2 regions of the Streptacidiphilus sp. MAP12-16 genome follow, and region 1 is predicted to be linked to the other one. Evidence: predicted binding sites of a transcription regulator. Region 1 holds the regulator's gene; the other holds the start of a gene.
What was found. Region 1 encodes HspR, which represses chaperone genes until heat shock. Its sites were predicted from a motif close to TTGAGNNNNNNNNNCTCAA; they were not measured.

Region 1 (14,397 bases):
AGCTCCGTCCTGACGGCCCGTGCGGTGCTGGAGGACGTGGGGCGCGAGGACGTCGTGCTCGTTGACGCGCCGTTCGTGGAGGGCGCGGTGGCTGCCGCCGTCACCGCCTCGACCGGCGCCGACCTCGCGGCGGTGGCGGGCTCCGCCCGCGAGGCCCGTACCGTCGCCAAGTTCTGACGGGGAGTCATGGCGCAGCCGGCGAGCTCCGGCTCCGGGTCAGCGAGAGCAGGTCGCGGGCGGGGCCGGCCGGGCGGGTGCCGGTGGGCCAGACCGCGCGGAGCGGGCGGCTGAGGTCCAGGTCGGCGAGCGGGACGGCGACCAGGCGGCCGCGCGCCAGTTCGTCGGCGACGGCGAGCTCGCTGAGCACCACCGGCCCCGCGCCGCTCACCGCAGCGGCCTTGAGCGCCGTCGTCGAGGCCAGTACCAGCAGCGGGGTGGCCGTCCCCCCGTACGGGGCGAGCGCCCGGTCGAGCACCTCCCTGGTGCCCGAGCCCTGCTCGCGCAGCACCAGCGCGGTCGCCGCCAGCTCCGCACCACCGACGGGCACCCTGCGCCGGGCCCAGGGGTGGTCCAGGCCGACGACCAGCAGCAGCCGGTCCGCGGCGATCTGCACCTCGTCCAGTCCGGCCGGGATGCGCAGCCCCTCGACGAATCCGAGGTCCGCCTCGCCGGCGAGTACCTGCGCCGCCACGTCGGCCGAGTTGGCCGCCCGCAGGGTGACCGCTGTGCCGGGCAGGGACGCGTGCAGGGCCATCAGCCAGCGCGGCATCAGGTACTCGGCCACGGTGAGACTCGCCGACACCCGCAGCCTGGCGTCCCGCCGCTCGCGCAGCGCCGAGATGCCCGCGTCCAGGGCCTGGGCGGCGGCGAACACCGGACCGGCCCACTCGGCGACCAGCGAGCCCGCTTCGGTGGGGCGCGAGCCGCGCGGCGAGCGCTCCAGCAGCGGAACCCCTATCTGCCGCTCCATGCCGGCGATCCGCGCGGACGCGGCGGGCTGGGTGACCCCGAGCTCGGCGGCGGCGCGGCCGAGGCTGCCGAGGCGGATGACCGCGAGCAGCAGTTCCAGCGCGCCCAGGTCCGGCACGCGGTGGGAGAGCGGTGCACGGGACGGCGGTACGGGTCCGGAGGCGGGGCTGGGACCGGAGCTGGGGTCGCGAGCAGGGCCGGGGGTGGGGCCGGGGGTGGGGCCGGGGCGGGTCATCAGTCCAGGTTAGAGCCTCGCCATAGAGTTCGCTTATGGGCTCATAGGACTGTTGCCGCTACCGGCGGCGGACCTCGGCGGCGACTGTGGGGGTATGACCGCCACCACACCCGCCCGACTGGCCCGAACCGCCGTCGTGTCCCCTCGCGCACCCCGCATCCCCGGCGCCGCAGGACGGTTTGGCCCCAACTGGTACGCGGCGGTCATGGGCACGGCCATCGTCGCCAACGGCGCGCACGCCCTGCCGCAGGCGGTGCAGAGCCGGGAGCTGACCGACCTGGCGGCAGCGGTGTGGGCGCTGTCGCTGCTGCTGCTGGTCGCCCTCGCGGCCACCAGACTCACCGCGCGCCGGCTGCCGGACCGGATCAGGGCCCTGGACGACCCGGCGACCGCCGTCTTCCTCGGCTGTCCGCCGATGGCGATGCTCGCCGTCGGCGCCGGGGCACTGGGTGCCGGCGCGCCGCTGATCGCTGCCCTAGCGGGAGTGGGGACGGGAGCGGGCGCGGGCGCCGGGGCAGGGGTCGGTTCCACTGCGGGAGTGCTGCTCGACGCCGGACTGTGGACGGCCGGGACCCTGTACGGGATCGGCGTCGCGATGCGTGTGCTGTACCTGCTGATCGCGCGCTACCGGGTCGAGCGGGGCGGCAGCGCCCCGACCTGGCTGCTGCCCGTGGTCGCACCAATGGTGTCGGCGGCGCTGGGCCCGGCGCTGATCCCGCATCTTCCCGCCGGGCAGGCGCAGGGCACGATGCTGGCCGTCTGCGTGGCGCTGTTCGGGGCGAGCCTGCTGGCGGTGCTGGTCCTGCTGCCCGGGATCTGGAGCCGCCTGGTGCACGAGCAGCCCCTGCCGCTGCTGCTCGTCCCGACACTGTTCCTGGTCCTGGGCCCGCTCGGGCAGTCGGTGACGGCCGTCACCCAGTTCGCCCGTGTCGCGCCCGCGCTGCGCGGGTTCGCGCTGGTCTACGGGGTGGCCGTGTTCGGGTTCGCGATGCTGTGGCTCGGCGTAGCCGGATCGGTGACGCTCAGGGCGCTTCGCGAGGGGATGCCGTTCGGGATGACCTGGTGGGCGTACACCTTCCCGGTGGGCACCTGCGTCACCGGCGCGGCCGGACTGGCCAGGATGACCGGACTCGACCTGTTCGCCGTGCTCGCGGTGGCGCTGTTCGCGCTGCTCGTCACTGCGTGGGCGGTTGTGGGCGCGAGGACCCTTCGGGGACTGGCGAGCGGTGCGCTGATCGCGAGGTGAGACCGAGTTGGGCCTGCGGGGCCGCCGGGATCAGGCGGACTCCGCGGACTCCGGGTAGATGACCGAGGTGTCCGCCCAGTCCAGCGCGGTGACCACGGCATGCCGCAGGGCCTGCGCGGTCCAGCCCGCATCGAAGTGGATCGGCAGTACGGGGGAGACCTCTTCGAGGGTCGAGATCATCGGACTGTGCGCCACGGTCTCGTCCACGAGCAGGACCACGGGCTTGCGCAACGCGGTGGCCCAGCCCAGCTCCATGCCCACACCCGCCGAGAGCGGCGAGCCTATGTACGCGAAGGCGAGGTCGGCGGACTGCATGCGCTTCGCCGGTCAGACCGGTGGCGCCTGCGGCAGCCTCCCACCGGAACTCGCCGTCGTGCAGAGCCTGCAGGTAGACGGCCACTGTGGCCTCGCTCAGCTCAGGCGGCAGCTGCAGCTCAGCCTGCTGTGATTTGCCCACAGTTACCCCGAAATCTTCTCTGGCCACTTAGCGTCCGACCACTTGTTGCCATCATCGAACACTGAAGCAGGGCTGATCTGTACCCCATTGTGGTGGGTGACTGCCGGGGGATGGTCACTCAGTGCCAGACAGAAAATGACTTTCGGGTTCTCATCGAGTGATGTGTTCCTCGCGCGGAAGGAAGTGGTCGCATGTTCACCGCACTACGCACAGTTCGTACTGCTCTCGTGGCGATCTGCATCGCGGGTGCGGCCCTGCTGGTAGGGGCTGGGGCAGCATCCGCCGACAGTGTCTGGGCCAGTAACTCCAACAGCCTGTCAGTGCACTCCACGCCCGCCCCCTGACCGCCGACCCCCTGGCCGATTCTCCTCGACGGCCCGGGTACTGAATGGCTGAGGGGCCGTGCCTCCCCGGACACGGCCCCTCAGCCATCACCTCCGCGCACCGCCGCAGCGGCTACTCCCCGCGCCGCCTCGGGCGCCACACCACCAGCGCGCTGCTCTGCTGCACCTGCTGATAGGGCACCAGGTCCCGCCGGTACGAGGCGTGCACCGCCGCCTCCCGCTGGGTCGCCGCCACACCCGCGTTCGCCACCTCGCCCTGGAGCTCGGCCACCCGCGTCTGCAGCGCGGTCACCTGGTTCTCCAGCTCGATGATCCGCTTGATGCCGGCCAGGTTGATGCCGTCCTCCTGGGACAGCCGCTGCACCTCGCGCAACTGCTGGATGTCCCGAGCCGAATAGCGCCGACCGCGCCCGGCCGTACGGTCGGGACAGACCAGGCCCAGCCGGTCGTACTGCCGCAGCGTCTGCGGGTGCAGCCCGCTCAGCTGAGCAGCGACCGAGATGACGTACACCGGGGTGTACTCGGTCAGCTGGTACCCGGCCGGACCGCCGCGTGCGCCGCGACCGCCGGGCAGCCCGCCGGGCAGTCCGGTGCCGAGCCCCACTCCGATCGGGCCCGCACCACCGGGGATCTGACCGGGCGAACCGGTTCCGTTGCCGTCCATCACCTCACGCCTCCTCAGCCGCCTTGAACAGAGCCGCCCGCGGGTTCTCCGCGGTCGTCGCCTCGCGGTACTTCTCCAGCGCCGCCAGCGCCTCGCCCTCGGTCTCCGGCGGCACGGCGATCTCCACGGTCACCAGCAGGTCGCCACGCGTGCCGTCCTTGCGAACAGCACCCTTGCCGCGTGCCCGCATGGTACGGCCGTTGGCGGTACCGGCGGGGATCTTCAGGGTGACCGGGGGACCACCCAGGGTGGGCACCCGGATGGTGCCGCCGAGTGCGGCCTCCGGGAAGGTCACCGGAACGGTCACGGTCAGGTTGTCGCCCTTGCGACCGAACACCGGGTGCTCCTGGACGTGCACGGTGACGTACAGGTCGCCCGGCTGTCCGCCGCGTTCGCCCTGGGCGCCCTTCGCCTTGAGCCGGATCCGCTGGCTGTCCGCGACTCCGGCCGGAATCCGCACCTGCATGGTGCGGGCCGAGGTCGCCCGGCCGCTGCCGTGGCAGACCTCGCAGGGGTCGTCCACGATCAGGCCGCGGCCCTTGCAGTCCCGGCAGGGGTCCGACAGGGCGAAGTTGCCCTGCCCACGCTGGACGTGACCGGTGCCCACACAGGTCGGGCAGACCCGCGGGGTGGTCCCGGCCTTGGCGCCGGTGCCGGCACAGGTCTTGCAGGCCGCCTGACTGGTCATCCGCAGCGGGACGGTGGTGCCCTCCACGGCCTCGATGAAGCTCAGGGTGACGTCGGACTCGACGTCGGCGCCGCGCCTCGGCTGCGCCGTACGGGTGCCGCCCCGGTTGAAGATCCCGCCGAAGACATCGCCGATGCCGCCGCCTCCGCCGCCGCCGAAGGTGCCGCCCTGGCCACTCGGCTGGCTGCCGCCGAACAGGTCGCCGAAGTCGAAGCCGAAGCCGCCGGTGCCGCCTCCGCCGGTACGGAACCCGCCGTTGGCGAAGAGCGCCCGCGCCTCGTCGTACTCCTTGCGCCGCTTGGGGTCGGAGAGCACGTCATTGGCCTCGGAGATCTCCTTGAAGCGCTCCTCGGCGGCATGGTCGCCCTTGTTGGCGTCCGGGTGGAACTCCCGGGCCAGCTTGCGGTAGGCCTTCTTGATCTCCGCGTTGGAGGCGTCCTTGGGTACACCGAGGACCTTGTAGTAGTCCTTCTCCACGAAGTCCTTGCTGCTCAACGGACTAGCCTCCTTCCCGCGCTCTGCCTGAACCGGTCAGGCCTTTTGATCATCGTGATGGGAGCGTGGGACCGCACCCCGGAGTCACCGGCGTACGGTCCCACAACGGCCATCGGGTCAGTCCTCGCCGTCACCGTCGCCCTTGGCGCCCTTGTCGGTCGAGCCGTTCGATCCGGTCGCAGCCTTGTCGCCCGCGGCACCGGACGCCTTGGCGTCCCGAGCCGTCGACACCTCGGCGTCCGTCGCGGCACCCGGCTCCGGCTCCGCCACGGCGACCCGGGCCGGACGGATGATCCGCTCGCCGATCTTGTACCCGGGCTGCAGGATCTGCACGCACGTGGTCTCGTCGACGTCTGCCGAATAGCTGTGCATCAGCGCCTCGTGCAGCTGCGGGTCGAAGGGCTCGCCCTGCTTCCCGAACTGCTGCAGCCCCAGCTTCGAGGCCACGGTCTCCAGCGACTCGCCGACGGACTTGAAACCGCCCGTCAGTTCGTCGTGATCGCGCGCCCGGCCGATGTCGTCCAGCACCGGCAGCAGGTTCTCCAGCAGCGCCGCGACGGCGATCTCACGCACCGTCACCCGATCCCGCTCGACCCGCTTGCGGTAGTTCTGGTACTCGGCCTGGAGCCGCTGCAGATCCGCGGTGCGCTCGGCGAGCGCCTTGCGGGCCTCGATCAGCTCCTCGGCACCGCCGGCGCCCTTCGCCTCCGGGCCCGGGGCGGGGGCCGCCTTACCGGCGGCCCCGTTCCCGTCTCCGTTCGCGGCGGAGTCGGCGCCGGGCTCCTCGGTGAAGCCCTGCGTCTCATCCGTCACTTCGCACCGCCCTCGCGCTTCTCGTCGTCGACGATCTCGGCGTCGACCACGTCGTCCTCGGCAGCGCCGGGCGCGTCGTGCGGGGCGTCGCTCGGGCCGCCGGCCGCGGCCGCGCCCTCGCCGGCCTGCGCGTACAGGGCCTGGCCGAGCTTCTGCGAGGTGGCCGAGAGCTTCTCGGTGGCCTCGCGGATCGCGGCGCTGTCCTCGCCCTTCAGCTTCTCCTTGAGCTCGGCGACGGCGGCCGCGACCTCATCCTTGACCTCGCCGGGGACCTTGTCCTCGTTGTCCTTGACGAACTTCTCGGTCGTGTAGACGAGCTGCTCGGCGGTGTTGCGGGTCTCCGCGGCCTCGCGACGGCGGTGGTCGTCGTCCGCGAACTCCTCGGCCTCGCGCATCATCCGCGCGATGTCCTCCTTGGGGAGGGCGGAGCCGCCGGTGACGGCCATGCGCTGCTCCTTGCCGGTGCCGAGGTCCTTGGCGGAGACGTGCATGATGCCGTTGGCGTCGATGTCGAAGGTGACCTCGATCTGCGGCAGGCCACGGGGGGCCGGCGGCAGGCCGGTCAGCTCGAACATGCCGAGCTTCTTGTTGTACGCCGCGATCTCGCGCTCGCCCTGGTAGACCTGGATCTGCACCGACGGCTGGTTGTCCTCGGCCGTGGTGAAGATCTCGGAGCGCTTGGTCGGGATGGTCGTGTTGCGCTCGATCAGCTTGGTCATGATGCCGCCCTTGGTCTCGATACCGAGGGACAGCGGGGTGACGTCGAGCAGCAGGACGTCCTTGACCTCACCCTTGAGCACGCCGGCCTGGAGGGTCGCGCCGATGGCGACGACCTCGTCCGGGTTGACGCCCTTGTTGGGCTCCTTGCCGCCGGTCAGCTCGCGGACGAGCTCGGCGACGGCGGGCATCCGGGTGGAACCGCCGACCAGGACCACGTGGTCGATCTCGGACAGCGCGATGCCGGCGTCCTTGATGACGTTGTGGAACGGGGTCTTGCAACGGTCCAGGAGGTCCGCGGTGAGCTGCTGGAACTGCGAGCGGGAGAGCTTCTCGTCCAGGTGCAGCGGGCCCTCGGCGGAGGCCGTGATGTAGGGCAGGTTGATCGTGGTCTCGGTCGAGGACGAGAGCTCGATCTTCGCCTTCTCGGCCGCCTCGCGCAGACGCTGCAGCGCCATCTTGTCCTTGGACAGGTCGACGCCGTGGCCGTTCTGGAACTGCTTCACCAGGTGGTCCATGACCCGCTGGTCCCAGTCGTCGCCACCGAGGTGGTTGTCACCGTTGGTGGCCTTGACCTCGACCACGCCGTCGCCGATCTCCAGCAGCGACACGTCGAAGGTGCCACCGCCGAGGTCAAAGACGAGGATGGTCTGGTCGTCCTTGTCCAGGCCGTAGGCCAGCGCGGCGGCGGTCGGCTCGTTGACGATACGCAGGACGTTGAGGCCCGCGATCTCACCGGCCTCCTTGGTGGCCTGGCGCTCCGAGTCGTTGAAGTACGCCGGGACGGTGATGACCGCGTCCGCGACCTTCTCGCCCAGGTACGCCTCGGCGTCGCGCTTCAGCTTCTGCAGGATGAAGGCGCTCATCTGCTGCGGCGTGAAGTCCTTGCCGTCGATGTTCACCTTCCAGTCGGTGCCCATGTGACGCTTCACGGACCTGATGGTCCGGTCGACGTTGGTGACCGCCTGGCGCTTGGCCACCTCGCCTACGAGGACCTCGCCGTTCTTGGCGAAGGCGACGACGGACGGTGTGGTCCGGGCGCCCTCTGCGTTGGTGATGACGGTGGGCTCACCGCCTTCGAGGACGCTGACGACAGAGTTCGTCGTACCGAGGTCGATTCCGACCGCACGAGCCATCGTGGAACCCTCCAGAGGGAAGTTGAGCTGAACAGGCTCAAGCGTGCCTCATGGATCCTGATTGGTCAACAGAGCTGAGCGAGTGAGGCTCAACTTTATATAGCCCCTACCTAAGGGGGTGCCGATCCCGGCAGCTCCGGCCCTATGATCCGGCTCGCCCCGGGCGACCGCCGTCACAGATACCTCAGCCGAGAGCGCGCCGCCGCGCGCTGCGCTGAACTCGCGAGCGCCAGGGGGGGTGCGTGCGGAGCGTCCGCACTACGGGGAGAATGGGGCGCCGCAGGTGAGCAGTGGGAGATTGCTCACGCGGTAGCGAATGTTACTGGCCGGTATGCTACGTCGTGGTCCACGTCGCCACCGGCCCTGAACGGCCACCAGGAACCACGCCAGCAGACCCAGGAAAGGGAGCAGCGCCGATGCAGCTAGCCGCGATCGTGATCTCACTGGTCACGACACTGGTCGGTACCGCGCTGGCCGCGCGCGCCGCCCTCTACATTTACACCTTCGTGAAGCTCGGCGCGGACGTGCCGGCCGGGACCCGTACCGGGAATCCGGTGCAGCGCGTCAAAACGGTGGCCAAGGAGTTCCTCGGCCACACCCGGATGATCACCTGGGGCGTCGTCGGCGTCGCGCACTGGTTTGTCGCTGTCGGCTTCTTCACCCTGATCCTCACTCTGGTGACGGCCTTCGGGCAGCTCTTCGACGCGAACTACGCGCTGCCGGTGATCGGGCACTGGGCCCCCTACCTGGTCTTCGAGGAGCTTGTCGGCACGCTCACCACGCTGGGCATCCTCACGCTCATCGTGATCCGCCTGCTGTCGCTGCCGGGGCGGGCCGGACGCAAGAGCCGCTTCGCCGGCTCCATCGCCTGGCAGGCGTTCTTCGTCGAGTACGTCATCCTCGGCATCGGCATCTGCATCCTGGTGCTGCGCGGCCTGGAGGGGGCGCTCGAGGGCGTCAACCACTACGAGGCCAGCTACTTCATCACCTACCCGCTGGTGAAGGCGTTCTCCGGGACCTCGGTCGGCACCCTGCACACCCTGATCTACCTCTTCGCGATGCTGAAGATCACGATCTCCTTCAGCTGGGCGACCACCATCGGCCTCAACCCCTCGATGGGTGTGGCCTGGCACCGCTTCCTCGCCTTCTTCAACATCTACTTCAAGCGCGAGGAGGACGGCGACGTCGCCCTCGGCGAGCTGCGCCCGATGACCTCGGGCGGTACGCCCATCGACTTCGAGGACCCGGCCGACGACGCCGTCTTCGGCGTCTCCCAGGTCGAGCAGTTCTCCTGGAAGGGCCTGCTGGACTTCTCCACCTGCACCGAGTGCGGTCGCTGCCAGTCGCAGTGCCCCGCCTGGAACACCGGCAAGCCGCTCTCCCCCAAGCTCCTGATCATGAATCTGCGGGAGCACGCCTACGCCAAGGCCCCGTACCTGCTCGCGGGTGGCGGCAAGGACGCCGAGGGCAACGAGATCGCCACCGCCGAGCAGCTGGCGAACGTCCCGGCGGCGGCGCTGGCCGAGGCCGAGCGCCCGCTCATCGGCACCGCCGAGGAGAACGGGGTCATCGACCCCGACGTGCTGTGGTCCTGCACCACCTGCGGCGCCTGTGTCGAGCAGTGCCCGGTGGACATCGAGCACATCGACCACATCGTCGACATGCGCCGCTACCAGGTGATGATCGAGTCCTCGTTCCCGACCGAGGCCGGGACCATGCTCAAGAACCTGGAGAACAAGGGCAACCCGTGGGGCATGGCCACCAAGGCCCGCCTGGACTGGGTGAAGGAGCTGAAGAAGGAGACCGGCATCGAGGTCCCCGTCATCGGCGAGGACATCGACCCGACCGAGGTCGAGTACCTCTACTGGGTCGGCTGCGCCGGCGCCCTGGAGGACCGGGCCAAGAAGACCACCAAGGCCTTCGCCGAGCTGCTGCACACCGCGGGCGTGAAGTTCGCGATCCTCGGCAAGGAGGAGACCTGCACCGGTGACTCCCCCCGCCGCCTGGGCAACGAGTTCCTGTTCCAGATGCTCGGCGCGCAGAACGTGGAGACCCTCAACACGGCGCTGGAGGACGCTCCGGCGAAGCGGATCGTGGCGACCTGCCCGCACTGCTTCAACACCCTCGCCAACGAGTACCCGCAGCTGGGCGGCCGCTTCGAGGTCATCCACCACACCCAGCTGCTGCAACACCTGATCGACGAGGGCAAGCTCGTGCCGGTCAACCCGGTCGAGGGTCTGATCACCTATCACGACCCCTGCTACCTGGGCCGCCACAACAAGGTCTACACGCCGCCGCGCGAGATCATCTCCGCCGTCCCCGGACTGCGCAACGAGGAGATGCACCGTCACAAGGAGCGCGGCTTCTGCTGCGGCGCCGGTGGCGCGCGGATGTGGATGGAGGAGCGGATCGGCAAGCGCATCAACACCGAGCGGGTGGACGAGGCGCTGTCGCTGAACCCCGACATCATCTCCACCGCCTGCCCGTTCTGCCTGGTGATGCTGTCCGACTCGGCCAACGGCAAGAAGAGCGAGGGCGCTGCCAAGGAGAACCTGCGGGTCGTGGACGTGGCCCAGCTGCTGCTCGACTCGGTGAAGGCGCTGCCCGGGGCCCCGGCCGAGGAGCCCGCACCGGAGCCGGCCAACTCCTGACCGCCGTCTGCCCTGGTCCCGTGCTCGCGGACCAGGGCAGACGTGTTGGGCTACCGGGTCACGGACGGCGGTTGCGCATCCGCAGCCGAAGCGGTGTCAGCGCGGATTCGATCTGAGTCGACATGTCCATTTTCGAGACGCCTTCGGTGCGCTCCTCGAAGCGGATCGGGATCTCCACGCCGTTGTGCCCTCGGCGCACTGCCAGGAACTTCAACTCCACCTGGAAGCTGTAGCCCGCGCTGTTCAGCGTGGCCAGGCCGATGTCTTCCAGAGTCCGGGCCCGCCACAGGTTGAACCCCGCGGTAAGGTCACGGATCCTGGTGTCCAGGAGGGTACGGGCATAGCGGTTGGCGAAGCGCGACAGCACCCGCCGGTGCTTGCCCCACTCCTCGTCGAGTGAGCCGCCGTCCACGTACCGGCTGCCGACCACGAATCCTGCCCCCGTCGAGAGTGCGGTCCCCAGCATCTGCGGGATGACGCTCGCCGGGTGGCTGCCGTCGGCGTCCATCTGCACCACGAACTCGGCGCCTTCGTCGAGTGCTGCTGACATTCCGGCAGCGTACGCGCGCCCGAGCCCGTCCTTGCCCGCACGGTGCAGCACGCTCATACGTCGCTGTCCGCCGGAGTTGTACGTCGCGACCAGGTCCTCGGCCAGTCGGCCGGTGCCGTCCGGACTCGAGTCGTCGACGATCTTCAGATGCAGCCCCTGGAGCGGCAGGCTCATCACGAGCTCGGCGACGCGCGGCAGGTTCGCCGCCTCGTTGTACGTCGGCATGACGACGGTGAGCGGCAGTTGGGCCCAGGACGGGGGGATCTCCAGAGCCGACTGATGGGGTGCCCGAACGGGGTTCTGCATGCCTTCTCCTACTGTGCTCGGCAGCCTACGGTGCGGTCTACGGGCGGCCGAGGGCACGGCAGGTCCAGCCCGCCGCCCTCCAGTCATCGCGATCGAGGACGTTGCGTCCGTCGATGAGCTGTGGACGTGCGACGACCTTGCGCACCGCGGCCGGATCCAGGTCGCGGAACTCCTGCCATTCGGTGAGGTGCAGGATCAGGTGTGCGCCGCGGGCTGCCTGGAGCGGATCATCGGCATAGGAGAGACCGGGGTACATCTTGCGGGCATTGTCCATCGCCTTGGGGTCGTAGACGGTCACCTCGGCGCCGAGGAGTTGCAGCCGCGCCGCGATGGTGAGAGCGGGAGAGTCCCGGATGTCGTCCGAGTCCGGCTTGAAAGCGGCACCCCAGACAGCGATCCGGCGGCCGAGAAGGCTGCCGTCGCAGTGTTCACGGGCGAGCTCGACCATCCGGTCGCGACGGCGCATGTTGATGGAGTCGACCTCGCGGAGGAAGGCCAGGGCCTGGTCCACGCCGAGCTCGTCGGCACGCGCCATGAACGCGCGGATGTCCTTGGGCAGGCAGCCGCCGCCGAAGCCCACGCCGGCGTTGAGGAAACGTCCGCCGATCCGGGTGTCATAGGACAGGCACTTGGACAGCAGGGTGACGTCGGCGCCGGTTGCCTCGCAGACCTCAGCCATCGCGTTGATGAAGGAGATCTTGGTGGCGAGGAAGGCGTTGGCCGCCGTCTTCACCAGTTCGGCGGTCGAGAAATCGGTGATGACCAGCGGGATGTCCGCGTCCAACAACGGTGCATAGACCTGGCGGAGCAGAACCTCGGCAGCGGAGCCCTCCTGCTGGAGGCCGAGTACCAGCCGGTCGGGCCGCAGGGTGTCGTCCACCGCGAAGCCCTCGCGCAGGAACTCGGGGTTCCAGGCGAGCTGGGCCTGCGCGCCCACCGGGGCGAGTGCCGTCAGGCGCTCGGCCAGGCGCTCGGCGGTGCCCACCGGGACCGTGGACTTGCCGACAACCACGGTGGGGCGTGTCAGATGCGGGGCGAGGGAGTCGATGACCGCGTCGACGTAGCGCAGGTCGGCACCGGACTCGCCCTTCTTCTGCGGAGTGCCCACGCAGGAGAAGTGGACCTCGCCGAACTCCGCTGCCTCCTGGTAGGAGGTGGTGAACCGGAGTCGGCCGCTGGCCACGTGCTTGCTGATCAGCTCTGCCAGCCCGGGCTCGTAGAAGGGGAGACGGCCCGCCTGCAGCGCGGAGATCTTGTCCGGTTCGACGTCGACGCCGAGTACCTCGTGGCCCAGCTCCGCCATACAGGCGGCGTGGGTGGCGCCCAGGTAGCCGGTGCCGATGACGGTGAGTCGGAGGGGGTGGAAGTGCGTGGACACCCTGGGAACCTCGATTGTGCCGGGGGAGCGATGGAGGATGAGTGGGAGGACCGGTCCTAGGAGGCGAGGTATACCCGGTAGGTCTGCTGCAGTCCGCTGGAACCGCGATAGGGGATTTGGGCGATCAAGCGGTAGTGGCCGCCGCTGTTGATGGCGGAGGCAAGTGCGTTCTCCTCGGCCCTGGGCGCACTGCTGTCCAGCACGATCAGTTTGAACCAGCCGCTCTGGGCGGCGAGCTGGGAGCCCTCTGCACCGTGCCGCCAGACCCCCTTGGAATCCTGGAAGTCGATGCCGACCTGGGCCGAGGTCCACTGCCCGACGCTGGTGACACCACGCAGGTAGTACGCCGGGATGCCGTCCAACTCGGTGAGGTAGTGGCTTTTTGAATCTACGTGCGGATAGATCGCGCCCAGCAACGGGGAGGCGTTCGGCCAGGTCTGGAACCGCTGCGTCGACTGGGACAGGCCCAGGGCCAGCATGAGCACCCAGACCAGGATGCCGAGTTGGGGCTGCCGAAAGTGGGCGCCGACCAGCCGGGTGATGCCCAAGCCGGCCAACGGAGCGGCGAAGAGCAGTCCCAGCCCGATATGCCGGTACATCGCGGCAGAGCTGTGCAGGTGCGCCTGGTAGGCGGGGACGAGCAGAGCCGTCCCGCAGAGAAGCAGCACCAGCAGCACGCGCTGGGGGCGTGAGCTCAGAGGGTGCTCACCGTCCGGTAGCTCGTACATGCGCTCACGCCAGATGTAGGCAGCGCCTCCGGCGCCGGCGATCACGAAGAACAGGCCACCCCACCGCACGGCAGCGGCGAGAACCGCGGTACCGGCCTCCGTACCCGGATGCCGGGCGAGCGTGCTCGCGCTCAGACCGGTCATGGTGTGGGTCAGGTCGCCGAGGAGGATCAACAGACCGATCGTGCCCACCGCGAGGAGCAGACCGCGCAGCAGGGCGCCGCTGATGCCGTGGTGCGGCCGAGCGGTCACCACTGCGAGCAGGAACAGGCTGGGCAGCACGAGCAAGGCGGCGTACTCGGTGCCGACCGCCAACGTCGCGGCCGGGGTCGCAAGCAGCACGGCAGCCACCGGGGAGCGGTTCGTGCGGACGATGATCCAGGCCGCGATCGCGATCAGAAGGATCGCCAGGGCGTCGGCCGACGCGTAGAAGCCGAGGACCACAGTGGACTGCAGCACCGCATGGCTGCCCGCGGCGCAGATCGCCACCCGCTCGTTGAACAGTCGGCGGGTCAGCGAATAGAGCACCGCGGTACCGGCGAGTGCGAACGCCAGGCTGAGCAGTCGGGCTCCGGCGACTCCGTAGAGCGACTCCCCGACGCCGGCCAGCATCGGGTACAGCCATGGCGCACCGGAGAACTGGTGCACCAGGTCGCTGGTCAGCGGGGTGCCGTGGAGCAGATGGTTCAGCTGGTCGCGACCGATGACCAGGACGCTGGCTTCGTCCGTCTGCGCGGTGTTGCGTAGCCGCAAGGAGAGCGCGGCCTGAATCAGGAGCACGACGAACACCAGGGCACGGCTGATCCAGAAGCGTCGAGCGCTCGGGGCTGCGGACCAGCCGGCCTCGGGAACCTCGGGGATCGCGTATGCCTTGACGTCCGGTTCGCTGTACGAGAGTTCGCCCGACTCTGTTCGCCGCACGGTCCGGAGGGGAACCGTGAACTCATCGAACTCGGGTTCGGCGGCGGCCGCACCGCTGCTCTGTTCGAACCAGGAGTATCCGGTGGGGGCATTCGGTGT
Region 2 (14,397 bases), on a different contig from region 1:
TTCAGGCCGGAGTCGAAGTACGCGGTCTGGGTGGAGTTCACGTAGAACCAGTTGAAGTCGTAGCCGACCTGGGCCGCCGCGCTCTGGAATCCGGCCGGGGTCGACATCACGCTCGGGTCGTTGAACATCTGGAAGCCGATGGCGGAGATCGCCTCGTGCAGGTATGTCGAGCGCTGGAGGGTGTAGGCCACCGGGACTCCTCCGACTGTGGCCGTGTAGTCGACCAGGCCGTAGTGGGTCCGGTACATCACCAGGTCGTAGGAGCCGGCGGCGGTACCGTCGGCGACCGTCGGACTCCACGCGTCGGACCGCTTCAGCTGTTGCATCGGCGTGCAGACGCCGTTGTCCAGGTACGACGTCGAACTGGTCGTCGCCGGACTGCCGTCGGCGTTGCACAGCTTCACCGCGAAGGTGTCCGCGGTGTCCTGCTCCCCGGAGGTCGCGCTCCAGGAGTAGCCGGGCCCACGGCCCAGCTCGACGTAGAAGTTCAGTCCGGCGAAGGAGACGCCGCGCGCGCTCAGACCTGGGCCCTCGATCTCCTCCAGCATGAGCAGTTGCGGCGCGAAGTAGCCGGTCTGAGGACCGAAGACGGCGATCGGGTGGCCGGAGGCGCTGTTCGCCCCGGAGACCACCAGCGCGTTGGACATGCCGGGGTGCTGCTGCCCGGGGGCGGGCAGGTCGACGCCCGGCAGCGCACCGCTGTCGAACATCCCGTTCACGGCGCCGATCCTGGAGCGAAGCGGCGCGGGCACCTTGGCCGCGAGACGGGCCAGCGCGGCGGCCGTGGCCTTGGGCGCTGCCAGTGACGACTTCGCGGCCGCGGCTCCCGACCCGGTCGCGTTCTGCACGATGTGGACCGCGCTGACCGACCCCGAGTCGGGCATCGCCGCGCCGGCCTGGCTTCCCGAGGGCTCGCCGTACGGGAAGGACTGACCGGCGTGCAGGGTCAGCGTCGTCTCGGGATCGTTCTGCTCGCGCAGCGCGGACCAGACCGCGTCACCCTTGACGACGCCGTACTGCGCCTCGGCCGCCTCCTTGACCAGGGCGGACTGCAGCTCCTGCCCGCCGCCGTTGCCGAACAGGCCACCGATGACTCCGGCGATCGCGATCATGTCCGTCTCGGTGAACGGCTGGATCGGCTTGCCGGTCAGGTCGTACTCGCCGGGGAAGTCGTTCGCTGCCTGGACCTGGGCGATGTAGGCGTTGACGCCGCCCAGGTAGCTGTCGATGTCGCTCTTCACCTGGGCGCCGCGCGCGCCGTCCAGCGCCAGCGCGGTGACCTGCGACTGGAGATCCGCGTCCGTGTAGGGGGCGGTCTGCCAGAGGTTCTGCTCCAGGGCCCGGTTGGCCGGGGCGCCGCCGGCGAAGGAGCTCATCTCGGCGCGGCCGAGGTGACGCATCAGGTCCATCACCCAGAGCCGGTCCTCGCCGCCGGCGTACCCGGCCCCGAACTCGGTCTCCGGGCGGGTGTCTCCGTGGATGTGCGGGATGCCGCTGCTGTCGCGGGTGATGGTGACGCCGGGTTCGGGCTGCTCGGTGCTCTGCACCTGGTTCGCCGGGACCCCGAGCGCGGAACTGTTGTAGAAGGTGTTGATCTGACTGTTGGTCAGCCCGGTGTACGAGGTGACCAGGTTCGCGTACGGCGCCAACTGGTCGTTGTTGTTGGACGGCCGCGCACCGAACAGCTTGAACAGGATGATCTGCGCCAGCGTCTCGCTGCCGTTCTCTCCCGGCGGCAGGATGTCGGAACACTGGCCGCCGCAGTAGTCGGCGACCGCCGCCGGCGCCTGGCCGGGAGCGGCGCCGGACGCCGGGCTCATGGCGGCCGGAGCGATCAGCGCGGCCGCGGCTGCGAGGGCGAGGACCCCGGAAGCCCGGTGACCACGGCGGAAGGTGCTACGGGATCGGCGCATCGCTGACCCTCCCAGACGGGTGGACTCGTTCCGGGCGACAGGAACATGACGAACTGTCACGTTACCGCCGGGCAACTCAGAAGTCTCCATGTCCACCTCAAGAAATTCACCGTCGTACGCAGCCCTGCACGGGTGATAGGAACTTGCCCTGCGGGGAATGCGTCCTTGTCGGTGTGGCACCGTCGGTGAAGCACCGTCGGTGAAGCGCGACGGACGACTCTCGGAGGCGAAGCGGAATGAAGTTCCTGATGCGGGATCGGATGTTCTCGATCGGTGACGACCACTGGATCACCACCGAGCACGGCGAGAAGGCGTTCCTGGTGGACGGGAAGGTGCTGCGGATCTCGGACACCTTCGAGCTGAAGGACCCGTCCGGGGTGAAGGTCGCGGTGATCAAGAAGAAGCTCGTCAGCGTCCGTGACGCGATGAAGATCGAGCGCGACGGCGAGACCCTCGCCACGGTGAAGAAGAAGCTGTTCACCCCCTTCCGCGACAAGTACGAGGCCCATCTCGCTGACGGGCGCGAGCTGGAGGTGCACGGCAACATCCTCGACCACGAGTTCGACATCGAGGACGGCGGTCACCGGGTCGCACGGATCAGCCGGAAGTGGTTCAGCATCAGGGACGCCTATGGCATCGACATCGAGGACGGCCAGGACGTCTCGCTGCTGCTGTGCGTCGCGGTGTGCGTGGACCATCTGCAGCGACTGGAGCACGAACACGAGGGCTGACCGCAGGTCCACCCGCCTTCTGGGAGACGCCTCCTGAGACCCGCCCTCGCGGAGCCTTGAGTGGAATAGACTCAACTTAGGTCATGCTGTAGGCAGCAGCACAGCACAGTCGAGCACCAGGGTCGAGTACGGCGAGTATCAGGAGGACACGGAAGCGTGGACGCGAGCAAGCTCACCACCAAGGCACAGGAAGCCCTGTCGGCCGCGATCCGGCAGGCGTCGAGCGCGGGCAACCCGGATGTGACGCCGGTGCACATGCTGCTCGCACTGCTGGAGCAGCCCGAAGGCATCGCCCGACCGCTGCTGGAGGCCGTCGGCGCCGACCCGGGCAGGCTCGGTGCCGCCGCCCAGCGCCTGTACGCAGCACTGCCCAGCGCGCAGGGGTCGACGGTGTCCGCCCCGCAGCTGGCCCGGCAGACCGTGGCAACCCTCAACGAGGCCGCCGCTCGGGCCGCCGAACTCGACGACGCCTTCGTCTCCACCGAGCACCTGCTGGTCGGCCTGGCCGCCGAGGGCGGCTCCGTCGCCGAGGCGCTCAAGGCCGAGGGTGCGACGCCCAAGTCGCTGCTGGCCGCCTTCAAGGAGGTGCGGGGCAGCTCCAGGGTGACCTCCGCCGACCCCGAGGGGACCTACAAGGCGCTGGAGAAGTACGGCGCCGACCTCACCCAGGCCGCCCGCGACGGCAAGCTCGACCCGGTCATCGGCCGGGACCAGGAGATCCGCCGGGTCGTCCAGGTGCTGTCCCGGCGCACCAAGAACAACCCGGTGCTGATCGGCGAGCCCGGTGTCGGCAAGACCGCCGTGGTCGAGGGCCTGGCGCAGCGGATCGTCGCCGGTGACGTCCCCGAGTCGCTGCGGGGCAAGCGCCTGGTCTCCCTGGACCTGAGCGCGATGGTCGCCGGCGCCAAGTACCGCGGTGAGTTCGAGGAGCGGCTGAAGGCCGTGCTCGCCGACATCAAGCAGAGCGAGGGCCAGGTCATCACCTTCATCGACGAGCTGCACACGCTCGTCGGCGCGGGTGCGGGCGGCGACTCGGCGATGGACGCGGGCAACATGCTCAAGCCGATGCTGGCGCGCGGCGAGCTGCGTATGGTCGGCGCGACCACGCTGGACGAGTACCGCGAGCGGATCGAGAAGGACGCCGCGCTGGAGCGGCGGTTCCAGCAGGTCATGGTCGGCGAGCCGTCCGTGGAGGACTCCATCGCCATCCTGCGCGGCCTCAAGAGCCGCTACGAGGCACACCACAAGGTGCAGATCTCGGACGCCGCGCTGGTCGCCGCGGCCACCCTGTCCAACCGCTACATCACCTCCCGCTTCTTGCCCGACAAGGCCATCGACCTGGTCGACGAGGCGGCGTCCCGGCTGCGCATGGAGATCGACTCCTCCCCGGTGGAGATCGACGAGCTGCAGCGGGCGGTCGACCGGCTGCGGATGGAGGAGATGGCGCTCGCCAAGGAGTCCGACGCCGCCTCGGTCGAGCGTCTGCAACGGCTGCGCCGCGACCTGGCCGACCGCCAGGAGCAGCTGGCCGGTCTCACCGCCCGGTGGCAGCAGGAGAAGTCGACCCTGAACAAGGTCGGCGAGCTCAAGGAGCGCCTGGACGACCTGCGGGGCCAGGCCGAGCGTGCCCAGCGCGACGGCGACTTCACCACCGCCTCCCGGCTGATGTACGCGGAGATCCCCGCCGCCGAGCAGGAGCTCGCCCAGGCGCAGGACGCCGCCCGTACCGAGGCCACCACCGCGACCATGGTCAAGGAGGAGGTCGGTCCGGACGACGTCGCCGACGTCGTCGCATCCTGGACCGGCATCCCGGCCGGCCGGCTGCTGGAGGGAGAGACGGCGAAGCTGCTGCGGATGGAACAGGAGCTCGGCCGCCGGCTGATCGGTCAGGCCACGGCGGTGCAGACGGTGTCGGACGCGGTCCGGCGCTCGCGCTCGGGCATCTCCGACCCGGACCGGCCCACCGGCTCCTTCCTGTTCCTGGGACCGACCGGCGTCGGCAAGACCGAACTGGCGAAGGCGCTCGCGGACTTTCTCTTCGACGACGAGCGGGCCATGGTCCGGATCGACATGAGCGAGTACGGGGAGAAGCACTCGGTGGCGCGGCTCGTCGGCGCGCCTCCCGGCTATGTGGGCTACGAGGAGGGCGGCCAGCTCACCGAGGCGGTGCGGCGCCGTCCGTACGGTGTGGTGCTGCTGGACGAGGTGGAGAAGGCGCACCCGGAGGTCTTTGACATCTTGCTGCAGGTCCTGGACGACGGTCGGCTGACGGATGGTCAGGGGCGGACGGTGGACTTCCGCAACACCATCCTGATCCTCACCTCCAACCTGGGCTCGCAGTGGCTGGCCGACCCGGAGCTGGACGACGACGTCAAGAAGGCCCGCGTGCTGGAGACGGTGCGCACGTCTTTCAAGCCGGAGTTCCTGAACCGGCTCGACGACATCGTGGTCTTCGACCCGCTGGGCACGGAGGAGCTCGCCCGGATCGTGGACCTGCAGGTCGCCTCGCTCGGGAAGCGACTCGCCGACCGCCGGCTGACCCTGGAGGTCACCCCGGCCGCCCGCGACTGGCTCGCGCTGACCGGTTACGACCCGGCGTACGGCGCCCGCCCGCTGCGGCGCCTGGTCCAGTCCGCGATCGGTGACCAGCTGGCCCGGGCGATCCTGGCCGGGGACGTCCACGACGGCGACGCCATCGAGGTCGACACGGACCAGGAAGCGGACCGGCTCACCGTCCGTCCGGTGGAGCGCGTCGCGCACTCGCTGGAGAAGCAGGGCTGAGGCTTCGCCGGGGCGCGGGCATGAGGCAGGATGGAGACGGTAAGTCCACTCGAAGGGAACTCGGCCAGATATGAGCATCGACCCGTCCTCCATCCCGTCATTCGGGGTGCCGCAGCAGCAGCCGCAGCCGTCGGGCGAGGCCGGGCCGCCGCCGGTGGTCGTCCCGGACCAGGAACTGGTGAAGCAGCTGCTGGACCAGATGGAGCTGAAGCACGCCGTGGACGAGGAGGGCGACCTGCTCGCCCCCTGGGAGGGCTTCCGCGTCTACTACATGTTCCGTGGCGACCAGAAGGAGCTCTTCGCGGTCCGCGCCTTCTACGACCGGCCGCACCCGATCGAGAACAAGGCCGAGCTGCTCGAGGCCCTGGACGAGTGGAACCGCGAGACCCTGTGGCCGAAGGTGTACACGCACACGCATGACGACGGTGTGGTCCGGATCATCGGCGAGTCGCAGATGATCGTCGGTATGGGTGTCAACATCAACTACTTCGTCGCGATGACGGCGAACTGGACCCAGGCTGCGGTCACCTTCGACCAGTGGCTGGCCGAGCGCCTCGGCCTGGCCAAGGACGTCGACACCGAAGAAGGCGAAGGCGAGGACGGCTCCGCCGAGAGCTGATCCGCGGCAGGAACCCCGCAGGGGGCCGGTACGCGTCACGTGTACCGGCCCCCTGCGTCGTCCAGCGCCGCCGAGCGCCGGTGCGCTGCTCGCCGTCAGCGGCTGCTGCTGTCCGCGATCTCCACGAACGCCTGACCGCTCCCGGGCGTGGACCCGACCGACACGCACAGTTGGGTACGGTCGATGACCCACCCTGCGGGGCGGCAGTCCTGCCCGTCTGCGTCGAGGTGCCAGCCGTGCTGCTGCTCCAGGTACTGCCCCAGTCGCTGCTCGATCTGGTTCTGGGTAAGCCCCGCGTCGCCGGTCACCGTGATCCCGCTGGAACAGGTGTCCGACCCGCAGCCCCCGCTGCTTCGGTCGACGACGGTGAGTCCGGCGGGCAGCGGGAGCAACTGGTCGGTCGACGGGATGACCGCATCGCCACCGACCATGCACATGAACACCGATACCGCGCAGGCGGCCAGGGCGTACCCGACCAGCCCGGCGATGCCGGCGCCCCGGCGGTCCTCCAGCGGGTCCACCACGGTCCGAGGTCCGGCCAGCCGCCGCTCCAGCAGCCAGCCCGCCGGCACCACCAGTACCGGCAGCAGCAGGGCCAGCACGATGAGATCGTTCTGCCCGCGCTCGACCTCGACCAGATGGTTGGACAGGCCGAGTTTGGCCGCGCCGAGGAGCACAAGCAGCGCGCCGATCGCCCAGCCGACCCGGTGCGTCCGCACGGTCATACACCAGACGATCAACGGCGCCACGGTGACCAGCACTCCGGCGATCACCCAGATCATCGTTTCCCCCTCCACAGTGGATCAACAGCAGCGACAGTGTGCAGACAGGATGGCTCAGGCGTGTGCTCAGGCGTGTGCTCAGCCGTGCGCTCAGGCGTGTACTCGGCGCAGCCACTCCAGCGCGCGCCGGGCCTCGGCGGCCAGCGGGTGCTGCGGGCCGTGCAGCCGTTCCGCGTCGAACAGCAGCCGTTGCAGGACCTCGCGGGCTCCGGTCCGATCGCCGGCTCTCAGCAGCAACTGGCCTGTCCGGTGCCGGACTTCCAGGGGAAGTGCCGGGTCCGCGGCGGCCTGCTGCTCGACGTACGGCAGCAGGGCTCGGTACTCGGCTAGCGCCGGGACCGTCTCGCCGAGCTGCTCCAGGCACTGCGCGGCCTCGAAGCGGAAGCGCAGGACCTGGAGGTCCGTCGGGCCCGCTTCGGCGGCGCGGTCCTCGGCCAGCCGGCGCAGTTCCGGCAGGGCGGCCCGGAACTGGCCGTCCTCCATCAGCGTCGCCGCGTACTGCTTGCGCAGCATGCCTACGACCGGGGAGTGCGGGCCGTGCTCGGCTGTGGCGGCGGGCAGGACGTCGCCGAGTACGCCCACCGCCTGGGTGAGCCGTCCCGCGTCGAGGAGTCGTTTCACCTCGTCGACGGCTGCGGCAACGCTCGTGCTCCGGGCGGCGGCCGGGCGGGGGGCGGCCGGGCGGGGGGCGGGCTGTGCCTGCGCGGTCGGCGGGGGGCTGGTCGGCTCCTGTCCGGTCGGCGGCTGCCCGGTCGGCGGCGGCCCGTTGGACGCCTGCCGGTCGGGCCATGGCGCGTACGGGCGCAGGAACGGCCGGGTGGGGTCCATGGGACCGGTGGCGCCGCCGGGGAGTGCCGCGGCGGGTACCGGCAGCAGCGGGGCCAGCGCCCGGTAGACCTCCTGCGCGTCGGTCGGCCGGTGCCACGGGTCCTTGGCGAGCAGCCGCAGCACCAGCGCCTCCAGCGGCTCCGGCACCTCGGGACGGACCTGGCGCAGCGGCACCGGCGGTTCGTAGAGGTGGCGGTGCAGCACGCCGAGGGCCGAGGCGCCAGCGAACGGGACGGTGCCGCTGAGCAGTTCGTGCAGGACCACGCCGAGCGCGTAGAGGTCGGTACGCGGGCCGACCGCGCCGCCCATCGCCTGCTCCGGCGCCATGTATGCGGGGGTGCCGATGGGCGCGCCGCTCCGGGTGAGCCGGGTGGTGTCACTGTCCAGCACGGCGGCGACGCCGAGGTCGAGCACGACCAGCGTGCCGTCCGGGCGGACCATCAGGTTGCGCGGCTTGAGGTCGCGGTGCACCACCGGCACCGCGTGCACCGCCGCCAGCACCGAGCACAGCTGCGCTGCCACCGCGACCGCCCACGGCCAGGGGTACGGGTCGTGCTCGGCCAGATGGTCGGCCAGGTCGGCGCCGTCGACGTACTGCATCACCAGGTAGAGGTCGTCGCCGTCGCCGCCCGCGTCGTGCACCGTGACCAGTCCCGGATGGTCGACCTGGGCGGTGACCCGGGACTCGCGGGCGAAGCGGCGGCGCAGCTCGTCGGAGTCCTCCGGCCGCGCCGTCCGGTCGGGACGGAGCAGCTTGACGGCCACCCGCCGGTGCAGGTGGCGGTCGAAGGCCGTCCACACCTGGCCCATGCCGCCCTGCCCGACGAGCGTCGCCAGCTCGTACCGTTCGGCGATGATCCGCCCGTTCAACGCCCCTCCTGCCGGCGGAGGTAGGCGCTCAGCTCGTCGAGCTCCGCCCTGACCTGCACGATGCGGCCGGCGGGTGCGGCCGGCGGCGGGTAGGCGCCGTACGGCGGGTACGGGAGGTGCTGCTGTACCCGGCGTTCGTCCTGCCGCCGTAGATCGGAGACCAGGAAGTAGACGCAGGCGAAGACGGCGTCCGAGACGAGCACGAACCCGCCGGTGTTCTGCCAGGCGCTGTCCTCCGCTGCGCTCCCGACCAGCACGAAGCTCCCGGTGGACAGCACCGCCACCACGCCGAACCAGATCCAGTCCCGGAACCGGCCGCGCCCGATCGCCAGCCGCAGCATCGGCACCCAGGCGAGGATGCCGATCGTCGCCAGCGGAACGACGGTGAAGAAGGCGCGCAGGAGCAGGGTCGCCACCCGCCTGCCCAGGGCGGGAGGCGGCGGCGGTATCGGGCCGGTGCCGAACATGGCGCAGCTCCTGGTCGTCGGGCGGTGGCGGCGGCGGTCGCATGGCCGTCGCGGCGGCCGTCCCGATGGCGCGGGCAGCCGGTGCTGGGGTGAGCGTAGCGACCCCGCCGCCCCGCTGGGACGGCCACCGTGTCATTCCGGATCGACGCTGCCGTCCGTCAATCCGTCGTACAGGCCCTGCACGAGTTGTTCGCCCAGCCTGCCGGTGAGCCGCAGCGCTTCCTCGAACGCGGCCAGGGTGCGGAAACGCTCGCCGTAGCGCCGCTGGTCGGCGAGCGGCAGTCGGGGCACCTGGAGCCGGCGCACGTCCAGCCGGGTGGAGCTGGTGGTGTAGCTGCTGGCCTGCCGGTTGTTGGCGGTGCCGCGCAGGAACCCGGCCAGGAACCACGGGTCGAGCGCCGCCGGGTCGGGCCGCAGCAGGTAGACGTTGCGGCCCAGCGCGGCTCCCGCCGTCGCCTCGTCGACGAGCCGGGCCACCGCGCCCCGGCCGAGGACCGGTACCACCACGTCGCCGATCCGGGTCAACACGGGCTCCTCGTCGGCCCCTTCGGGCAGTACGCCGGAGGGCCCGCTACCGGCCACGACGTCGTGCTCGGTCAGCACCGCCGTGCTGCTGCCCCCGTCGCTGGTACCGCCATCGCCGCCAGTACCGCCGCGGTCGCCGGTGCCGCCACTGCCGGCGATCGCTCCGGCGCCGCCGGCCCGCATCACCAGCGCCCCCGCCCGGGCCAGCTCGCCGACGCTGGTCAGCGGCCAGTGCGCGGGCTCCCCCCGACTGCCGGCGGCGGGTGCCAGCTCGGCGGTACGGCGCAGGGTGGACGTGAGCCGGTCGCGGACCTCGGTCAGTCCGGTCGCCCCGCCGCCCACCACCGGCGGCGCGAGGTGCCGCGCAGGGGCGAGGTCCACGTCGTCGTCCAGCAGGTCGATCACCTGCAACGTGCGGCTGAGACCGGGCCGCTGAGGCACGGCCCCGTCCTGGTCGAAGGCGCGCCACGCCTCGAGCACCGCCGTGCGGACGGCCTGCCACGGCAGCTTCTCGCCGCCGCCCAGGTCGCCCGCGTCCACCAGGAGGAGCTGCTGCGGCGGGGGCGAGCCTGCGCCGGGGCGGCGCAGCACCCACAGGTGCAGCGGGATGCCGAACGGCGGCGCCGCTCCGGCGGGCAGGGCGATCACTGCGCGCAGTGCCCCACGGCGCAGCAGGTCGGCCCGGATCCGGCGTCCGGAGCGGCGGGAGGCCGCGGCGGGCGGCATCAGCAGGACGACGCTGCCGCCTTCCCGCGCGTGTGCCAGCGCGTGCTGGACCCAGGCGAGTTCGGATTCGGTGCGCGGCGGGAACCCGTATTCCCAGCGGGCGTCGTAGGCGAGCTCGTCGTGGCCCCAGGCGCGTTCGTTGAACGGCGGGTGGCACAGCACCGCGTCCGCGCCGAGCCCGGGGAACGCGTCCGCGCGCAGGCTGTCGCCGACCCGGACCCGGACCGGCCCGTCCGTGTGCAGGGCGAGGCGCAGGGCGGTCAGCGCGGCGAGGTCCGGATCCAGCTCCTGGCCGGACACCGCCGCCGAGGGCCCGGCGGCGCGCAGCAGCCCACCGAAGCCGCACGCCGGGTCGAGCACCCTGCCTGCCGGGCCCGCGAGTTCGGCCATGAGTTCCGCTGGTTCGGCCGGCGTCAGCGTGTACTGGCGTGCACCTGACTCCATATGACGGCTCATCAGGAACTCGAACGCCTGGCGCGGGCCGAGGCCGCCGCCGAGTTCGGCGCCGCCGCGCAGCAGTGGCAGGCATGCTGACGCCTCGTCCGCCGTTGGAACCGGCACCGGGTGGTCGTCGCCCAGCCGTTCCCGCAGCACGTCGGCGAGCGCGTCGGGCAGACCGGACGCAAGGTTCTGATCGGTCGCGGAGGCCAGGCCCGCCCACACCGTCGGCCGGTCGCGGACCAGCAGCAGCACGGCTCCGATCCGGCGCAGCGCCGCGGCAGCTCCGGCCGGGTCCTGTTCGACCTGCTGCCAGACCCGTTCCCGCAGCGGGACACGGGTCAGTTTTCCCTGGTCGCGCAGCCATTGTTCGGTCTCGCCGAGGTCAAAGGTGGGGCTGGTGTCCGTGCCGCCGACAGGCTTGGGGAAGTCCGCGTGCCGGCGGCGCCAGTTGCTGACGGCGGCGCGCCCGACTCCCGCGAGCCGCGCAATCCCGCCCGCCGTGACCTCTGTCCTGTGCTCAGGTGTCCTGCGCTCCGGTGTCCTGCGCTCCGGCACTGTGCGGGCCCCTTCTGTGGCGGCTGGACGGCGAGAGGCTGATCATACACGCCGCTTCACGGATAGAATTTGTGTTGACGCGGTTCACAAGCAATGGTCTCATTGTCCTGCCGATCACAAGCACCAGCCCGGAAGGGGCACCTCCCCCGCATGTCTCAGCACCTTCACCGGACCCTCCTGGCGGCGGTCTGCGCCACCGCAGTCCTCGGCCTCGCCGCCTGCTCCTCCGCCACGCAGACATCCGCCGTGCCGGCCGCGTCCGGTGCGGCCTCGGACGCCCCGTCAGCGACCACCGCGACCACGCCTGCGGCCCAGGCCGACCCCAACGCCGGAGTGTCCACGGGGACGAAGCTCGCCTCCCTGCTGCTCCCCTCCGGGGCGGTCCCGAAGTCACTCAAGGCGGACCCGAGCGGGTCGCAGAACAGCGGCGACGTGTTCATCGAGCCCTCCACGGCCGCGGTCTCCACCGCGAAGGCGTGCGACGCCCTCGGAGCCACGAACTGGATCACCGCTGCGGGGATCGGCAGCGGCTCCTTCGCCGGGAACGACTTCACCGACAGCTACAGCAACATGTTCGCGCAGCAGATCGACGCCTTCCGGGGCAGCGACGCGCACACGGTCATAGCCCACCTGAAGCACGTCTTCGCGGAGTGCGCCACCTTCAAGCTCGTCCAGAGCGGTACGGCCTACACGGCGAAGCTCACGACGAAGAGCATTCCCGGACTGGGGGACGAGGCGGTGCAGGCGGTCATCACGTCGAAGTCCTTCAGCGGAGGGACCACGCTGGTCGCGGCCCGGGTCGGGAACCGGGTGGTGACGACCCTCTACAACGACCAGAACACCACCGGCTCCGAGGGTGTGACGCTGACCAGGCACCTGGTCAAGAACGTCGCGGCGGCGGGCTGAGCGGAACCGCTCGGATCGGGCGCCCCAGACCGGACACCGGCCGTCGGGGGACGGCACGGCGTCCCGCCCGGCGCTCCCCCTTGCGGCCTGGGGAGCGCCGGGCGCACCACGCCGGAGCCCCGCCCCGGGGCCGCTCCGGGCCGCCCCAGCGACGCGACCCGGGGCGCGAATCCTCTAGTCTGCGGTTCGGGACACCGCAGTCGAAGGAGACGTGGGCGCATGAGTGCGAGGCCGCTGCTGAACCGCCGTCTGGACGGGATGGGGACCACTATCTTCGCGGAGATGTCGGCGCTGGCCATCGCGACCGGGTCGATCAACCTCGGGCAGGGCTTCCCCGACACCGACGGACCAGCCGAGATCGCCGAGGCGGCGGTCCGCGCCATCCGCGCGGGGCACGGCAACCAGTACCCGCCGGGGCCCGGAATCCCCGAGCTGCGCGCCGCCGTCGCCGAACACCAGCAGCGCTTCTACGGCCTCGCCTACGACCCCGACCGCGAGGTCCTCGTCACCGCGGGCGCGACCGAGGCCATCGCCGCCTCCCTGCTCGCGCTGCTCGAACCCGGCGACGAGGTCATCGCGTTCGAGCCGTTCTACGACTCCTACGCCGCCTGCATCGCCATGGCGGGAGCCACCCGCGTCCCGCTCACGCTCCGCGCGCCCGACTTCCGGCCCGACCTGGACGCCCTGCGCGCCGCGATCACCCCGCGCACCCGGCTGCTGCTGCTCAACTCGCCCCACAACCCCACCGGCATGGTCCTCTCACCCGAGGAACTGGGCATCATCGCCGAACTCGCCTGCGAGCGCGACCTCCTGGTGGTCACCGACGAGGTCTACGAGCACCTGGTCTTCGACGGTGCCCACCACCCCATCGCCGCCCTGCCCGGCATGCGCGAGCGCACCGTCTCCATCTCCTCCGCAGGCAAGACCTTCTCCTTCACCGGCTGGAAGGTCGGCTGGGTGACCGCCTCCGCCGAGCTCGTCGCGGCCGTCCGCACCGCCAAGCAGTACCTGACCTACGTCAGCTCAGGCCCGTTCCAGTACGCCATCGCCGAGGCCCTGCGCCTGCCCGACAGCTACTTCACCACCCTGCGCACCGACCTGCTCCGCAAACGCGACCTGCTCGCCGACGGCCTGCGCGCCGCCGGGTTCGAGGTCTTCACCCCGCAGGGCACCTACTTCATCACCACCGACATCGCCCCCTTCGGCGAGAAGGACGGCTACGCCTTCTGCCGCGCCCTCCCCGAACGCTGCGGCGTCGTCGCCGTCCCCAACTCCGTCTTCTACGACGACCCCGACGCCGGCCGCACCCAGGTCCGCTTCACCTTCTGCAAGAGGGACGACGTACTCCAAGGTGCCAGCACACGGCTCCGACGCCTGGCGAACTGACCACCGGGGCAACTGTTCCCAGTAACTTCACAGCTCGGCCTGTTCCCAGGGCAGTGGATCCGGGATGCACCGCCACCACCAACCGCGAAGCGCGAGGTCCAGACGGGTCAACGAAAGGGCCTCACCCAGTGTTGCTCCCCCGTCCTCGAGAGTGCTGTCCCGGAACACGCCGTCGACCTTGCCCAGAGCCTCTCTGAGCATTTCCGCAGCCCCGTCATCAAGGCCGCTGATCGCGCTTTCGAGTTCGTCGCGGGTCTCCAGATCCTCGCGGTAGTAGTCGACGGGGTACCAACCGTCCGGGGGCCAGTTCGACTTCATACGCGCGGCCAGGGCTTCCCAGGCACCCAGGCGTGTCCGGACGTACCGCTCAATCTCCGGTACCGACTCTCTGCCGTCAGCAGGAACGGATTCACGCCGCGCCGACAGTCGCACGGCGAGCTCCGCAGCCACCGGAGTGGGCATACGGTGCTCCCGAATCACCTCGGGCTGCGACGCCACACGCAGCTGGGGGAGTCCGGATACCTCCCGGCTCACCGCGTCGATCGTGTAGACGAGGTCTTCCTCATCCGACTCATAGACACGCGCCCGAGCGCGCACGCCGTCGGGCGAGGCGATCCAATAGGCGCTCGGCGGGAAGGGCTGGGCGGGACAGAGCACGCTCTGACCGAGTCCTGCAGCCAGAACGGCAGCAAGGTCAATCTCCGACACCCGTCCTGACTCCCTGTCGGCGCCGGTGACCTCCAACGCCCAGGTGAGGTCACCGTGCACTTGCTCATATGTGCAACTCAGAACAGCATCCCAATTCCGGTCCTCATCGGCATTTGCGTCGGAGACCTCCACCTCTGCGGACGGTACGTCGAAGTACTG

Region 2: clpB (ATP-dependent chaperone ClpB) is a predicted target of HspR. The motif match lies at 2,701-2,719, and genes of this name have one in related genera.

Annotation. Positions count from the first base shown of each region.
Region 1 covers NZ_JBGCBY010000014.1:84,596-98,992, reverse strand. Annotated here, with positions in the region: gene dhaM (dihydroxyacetone kinase phosphoryl donor subunit DhaM) at 1-177, shown strand, start outside; gene ABIA33_RS20125 (LysR family transcriptional regulator) at 185-1,204, opposite strand; gene ABIA33_RS20120 (C4-dicarboxylate ABC transporter) at 1,299-2,450, shown strand; gene ABIA33_RS20115 (hypothetical protein) at 2,481-2,765, opposite strand; gene ABIA33_RS20110 (heat shock protein transcriptional repressor HspR) at 3,364-3,915, opposite strand; gene dnaJ (molecular chaperone DnaJ) at 3,920-5,098, opposite strand; gene grpE (nucleotide exchange factor GrpE) at 5,216-5,911, opposite strand; gene dnaK (molecular chaperone DnaK) at 5,908-7,764, opposite strand; gene ABIA33_RS20090 ((Fe-S)-binding protein) at 8,181-10,415, shown strand; gene ABIA33_RS20085 (polyprenol monophosphomannose synthase) at 10,474-11,190, opposite strand; gene ABIA33_RS20080 (UDP-glucose/GDP-mannose dehydrogenase family protein) at 11,309-12,649, opposite strand; gene ABIA33_RS20075 (glycosyltransferase family 39 protein) at 12,706-14,397, opposite strand, start outside.
Region 2 covers NZ_JBGCBY010000025.1:46,779-61,175, forward strand. Annotated here, with positions in the region: gene ABIA33_RS28095 (penicillin acylase family protein) at 1-1,913, opposite strand, end outside; gene ABIA33_RS28100 (LURP-one-related/scramblase family protein) at 2,150-2,644, shown strand; gene clpB (ATP-dependent chaperone ClpB) at 2,801-5,425, shown strand; gene ABIA33_RS28110 (YbjN domain-containing protein) at 5,496-6,044, shown strand; gene ABIA33_RS28115 (hypothetical protein) at 6,140-6,826, opposite strand; gene ABIA33_RS28120 (protein kinase) at 6,917-8,524, opposite strand; gene ABIA33_RS28125 (hypothetical protein) at 8,521-8,991, opposite strand; gene ABIA33_RS28130 (N-6 DNA methylase) at 9,124-11,238, opposite strand; gene ABIA33_RS28135 (hypothetical protein) at 11,389-12,144, shown strand; gene ABIA33_RS28140 (pyridoxal phosphate-dependent aminotransferase) at 12,364-13,530, shown strand; gene ABIA33_RS28145 (hypothetical protein) at 13,558-14,397, opposite strand, start outside.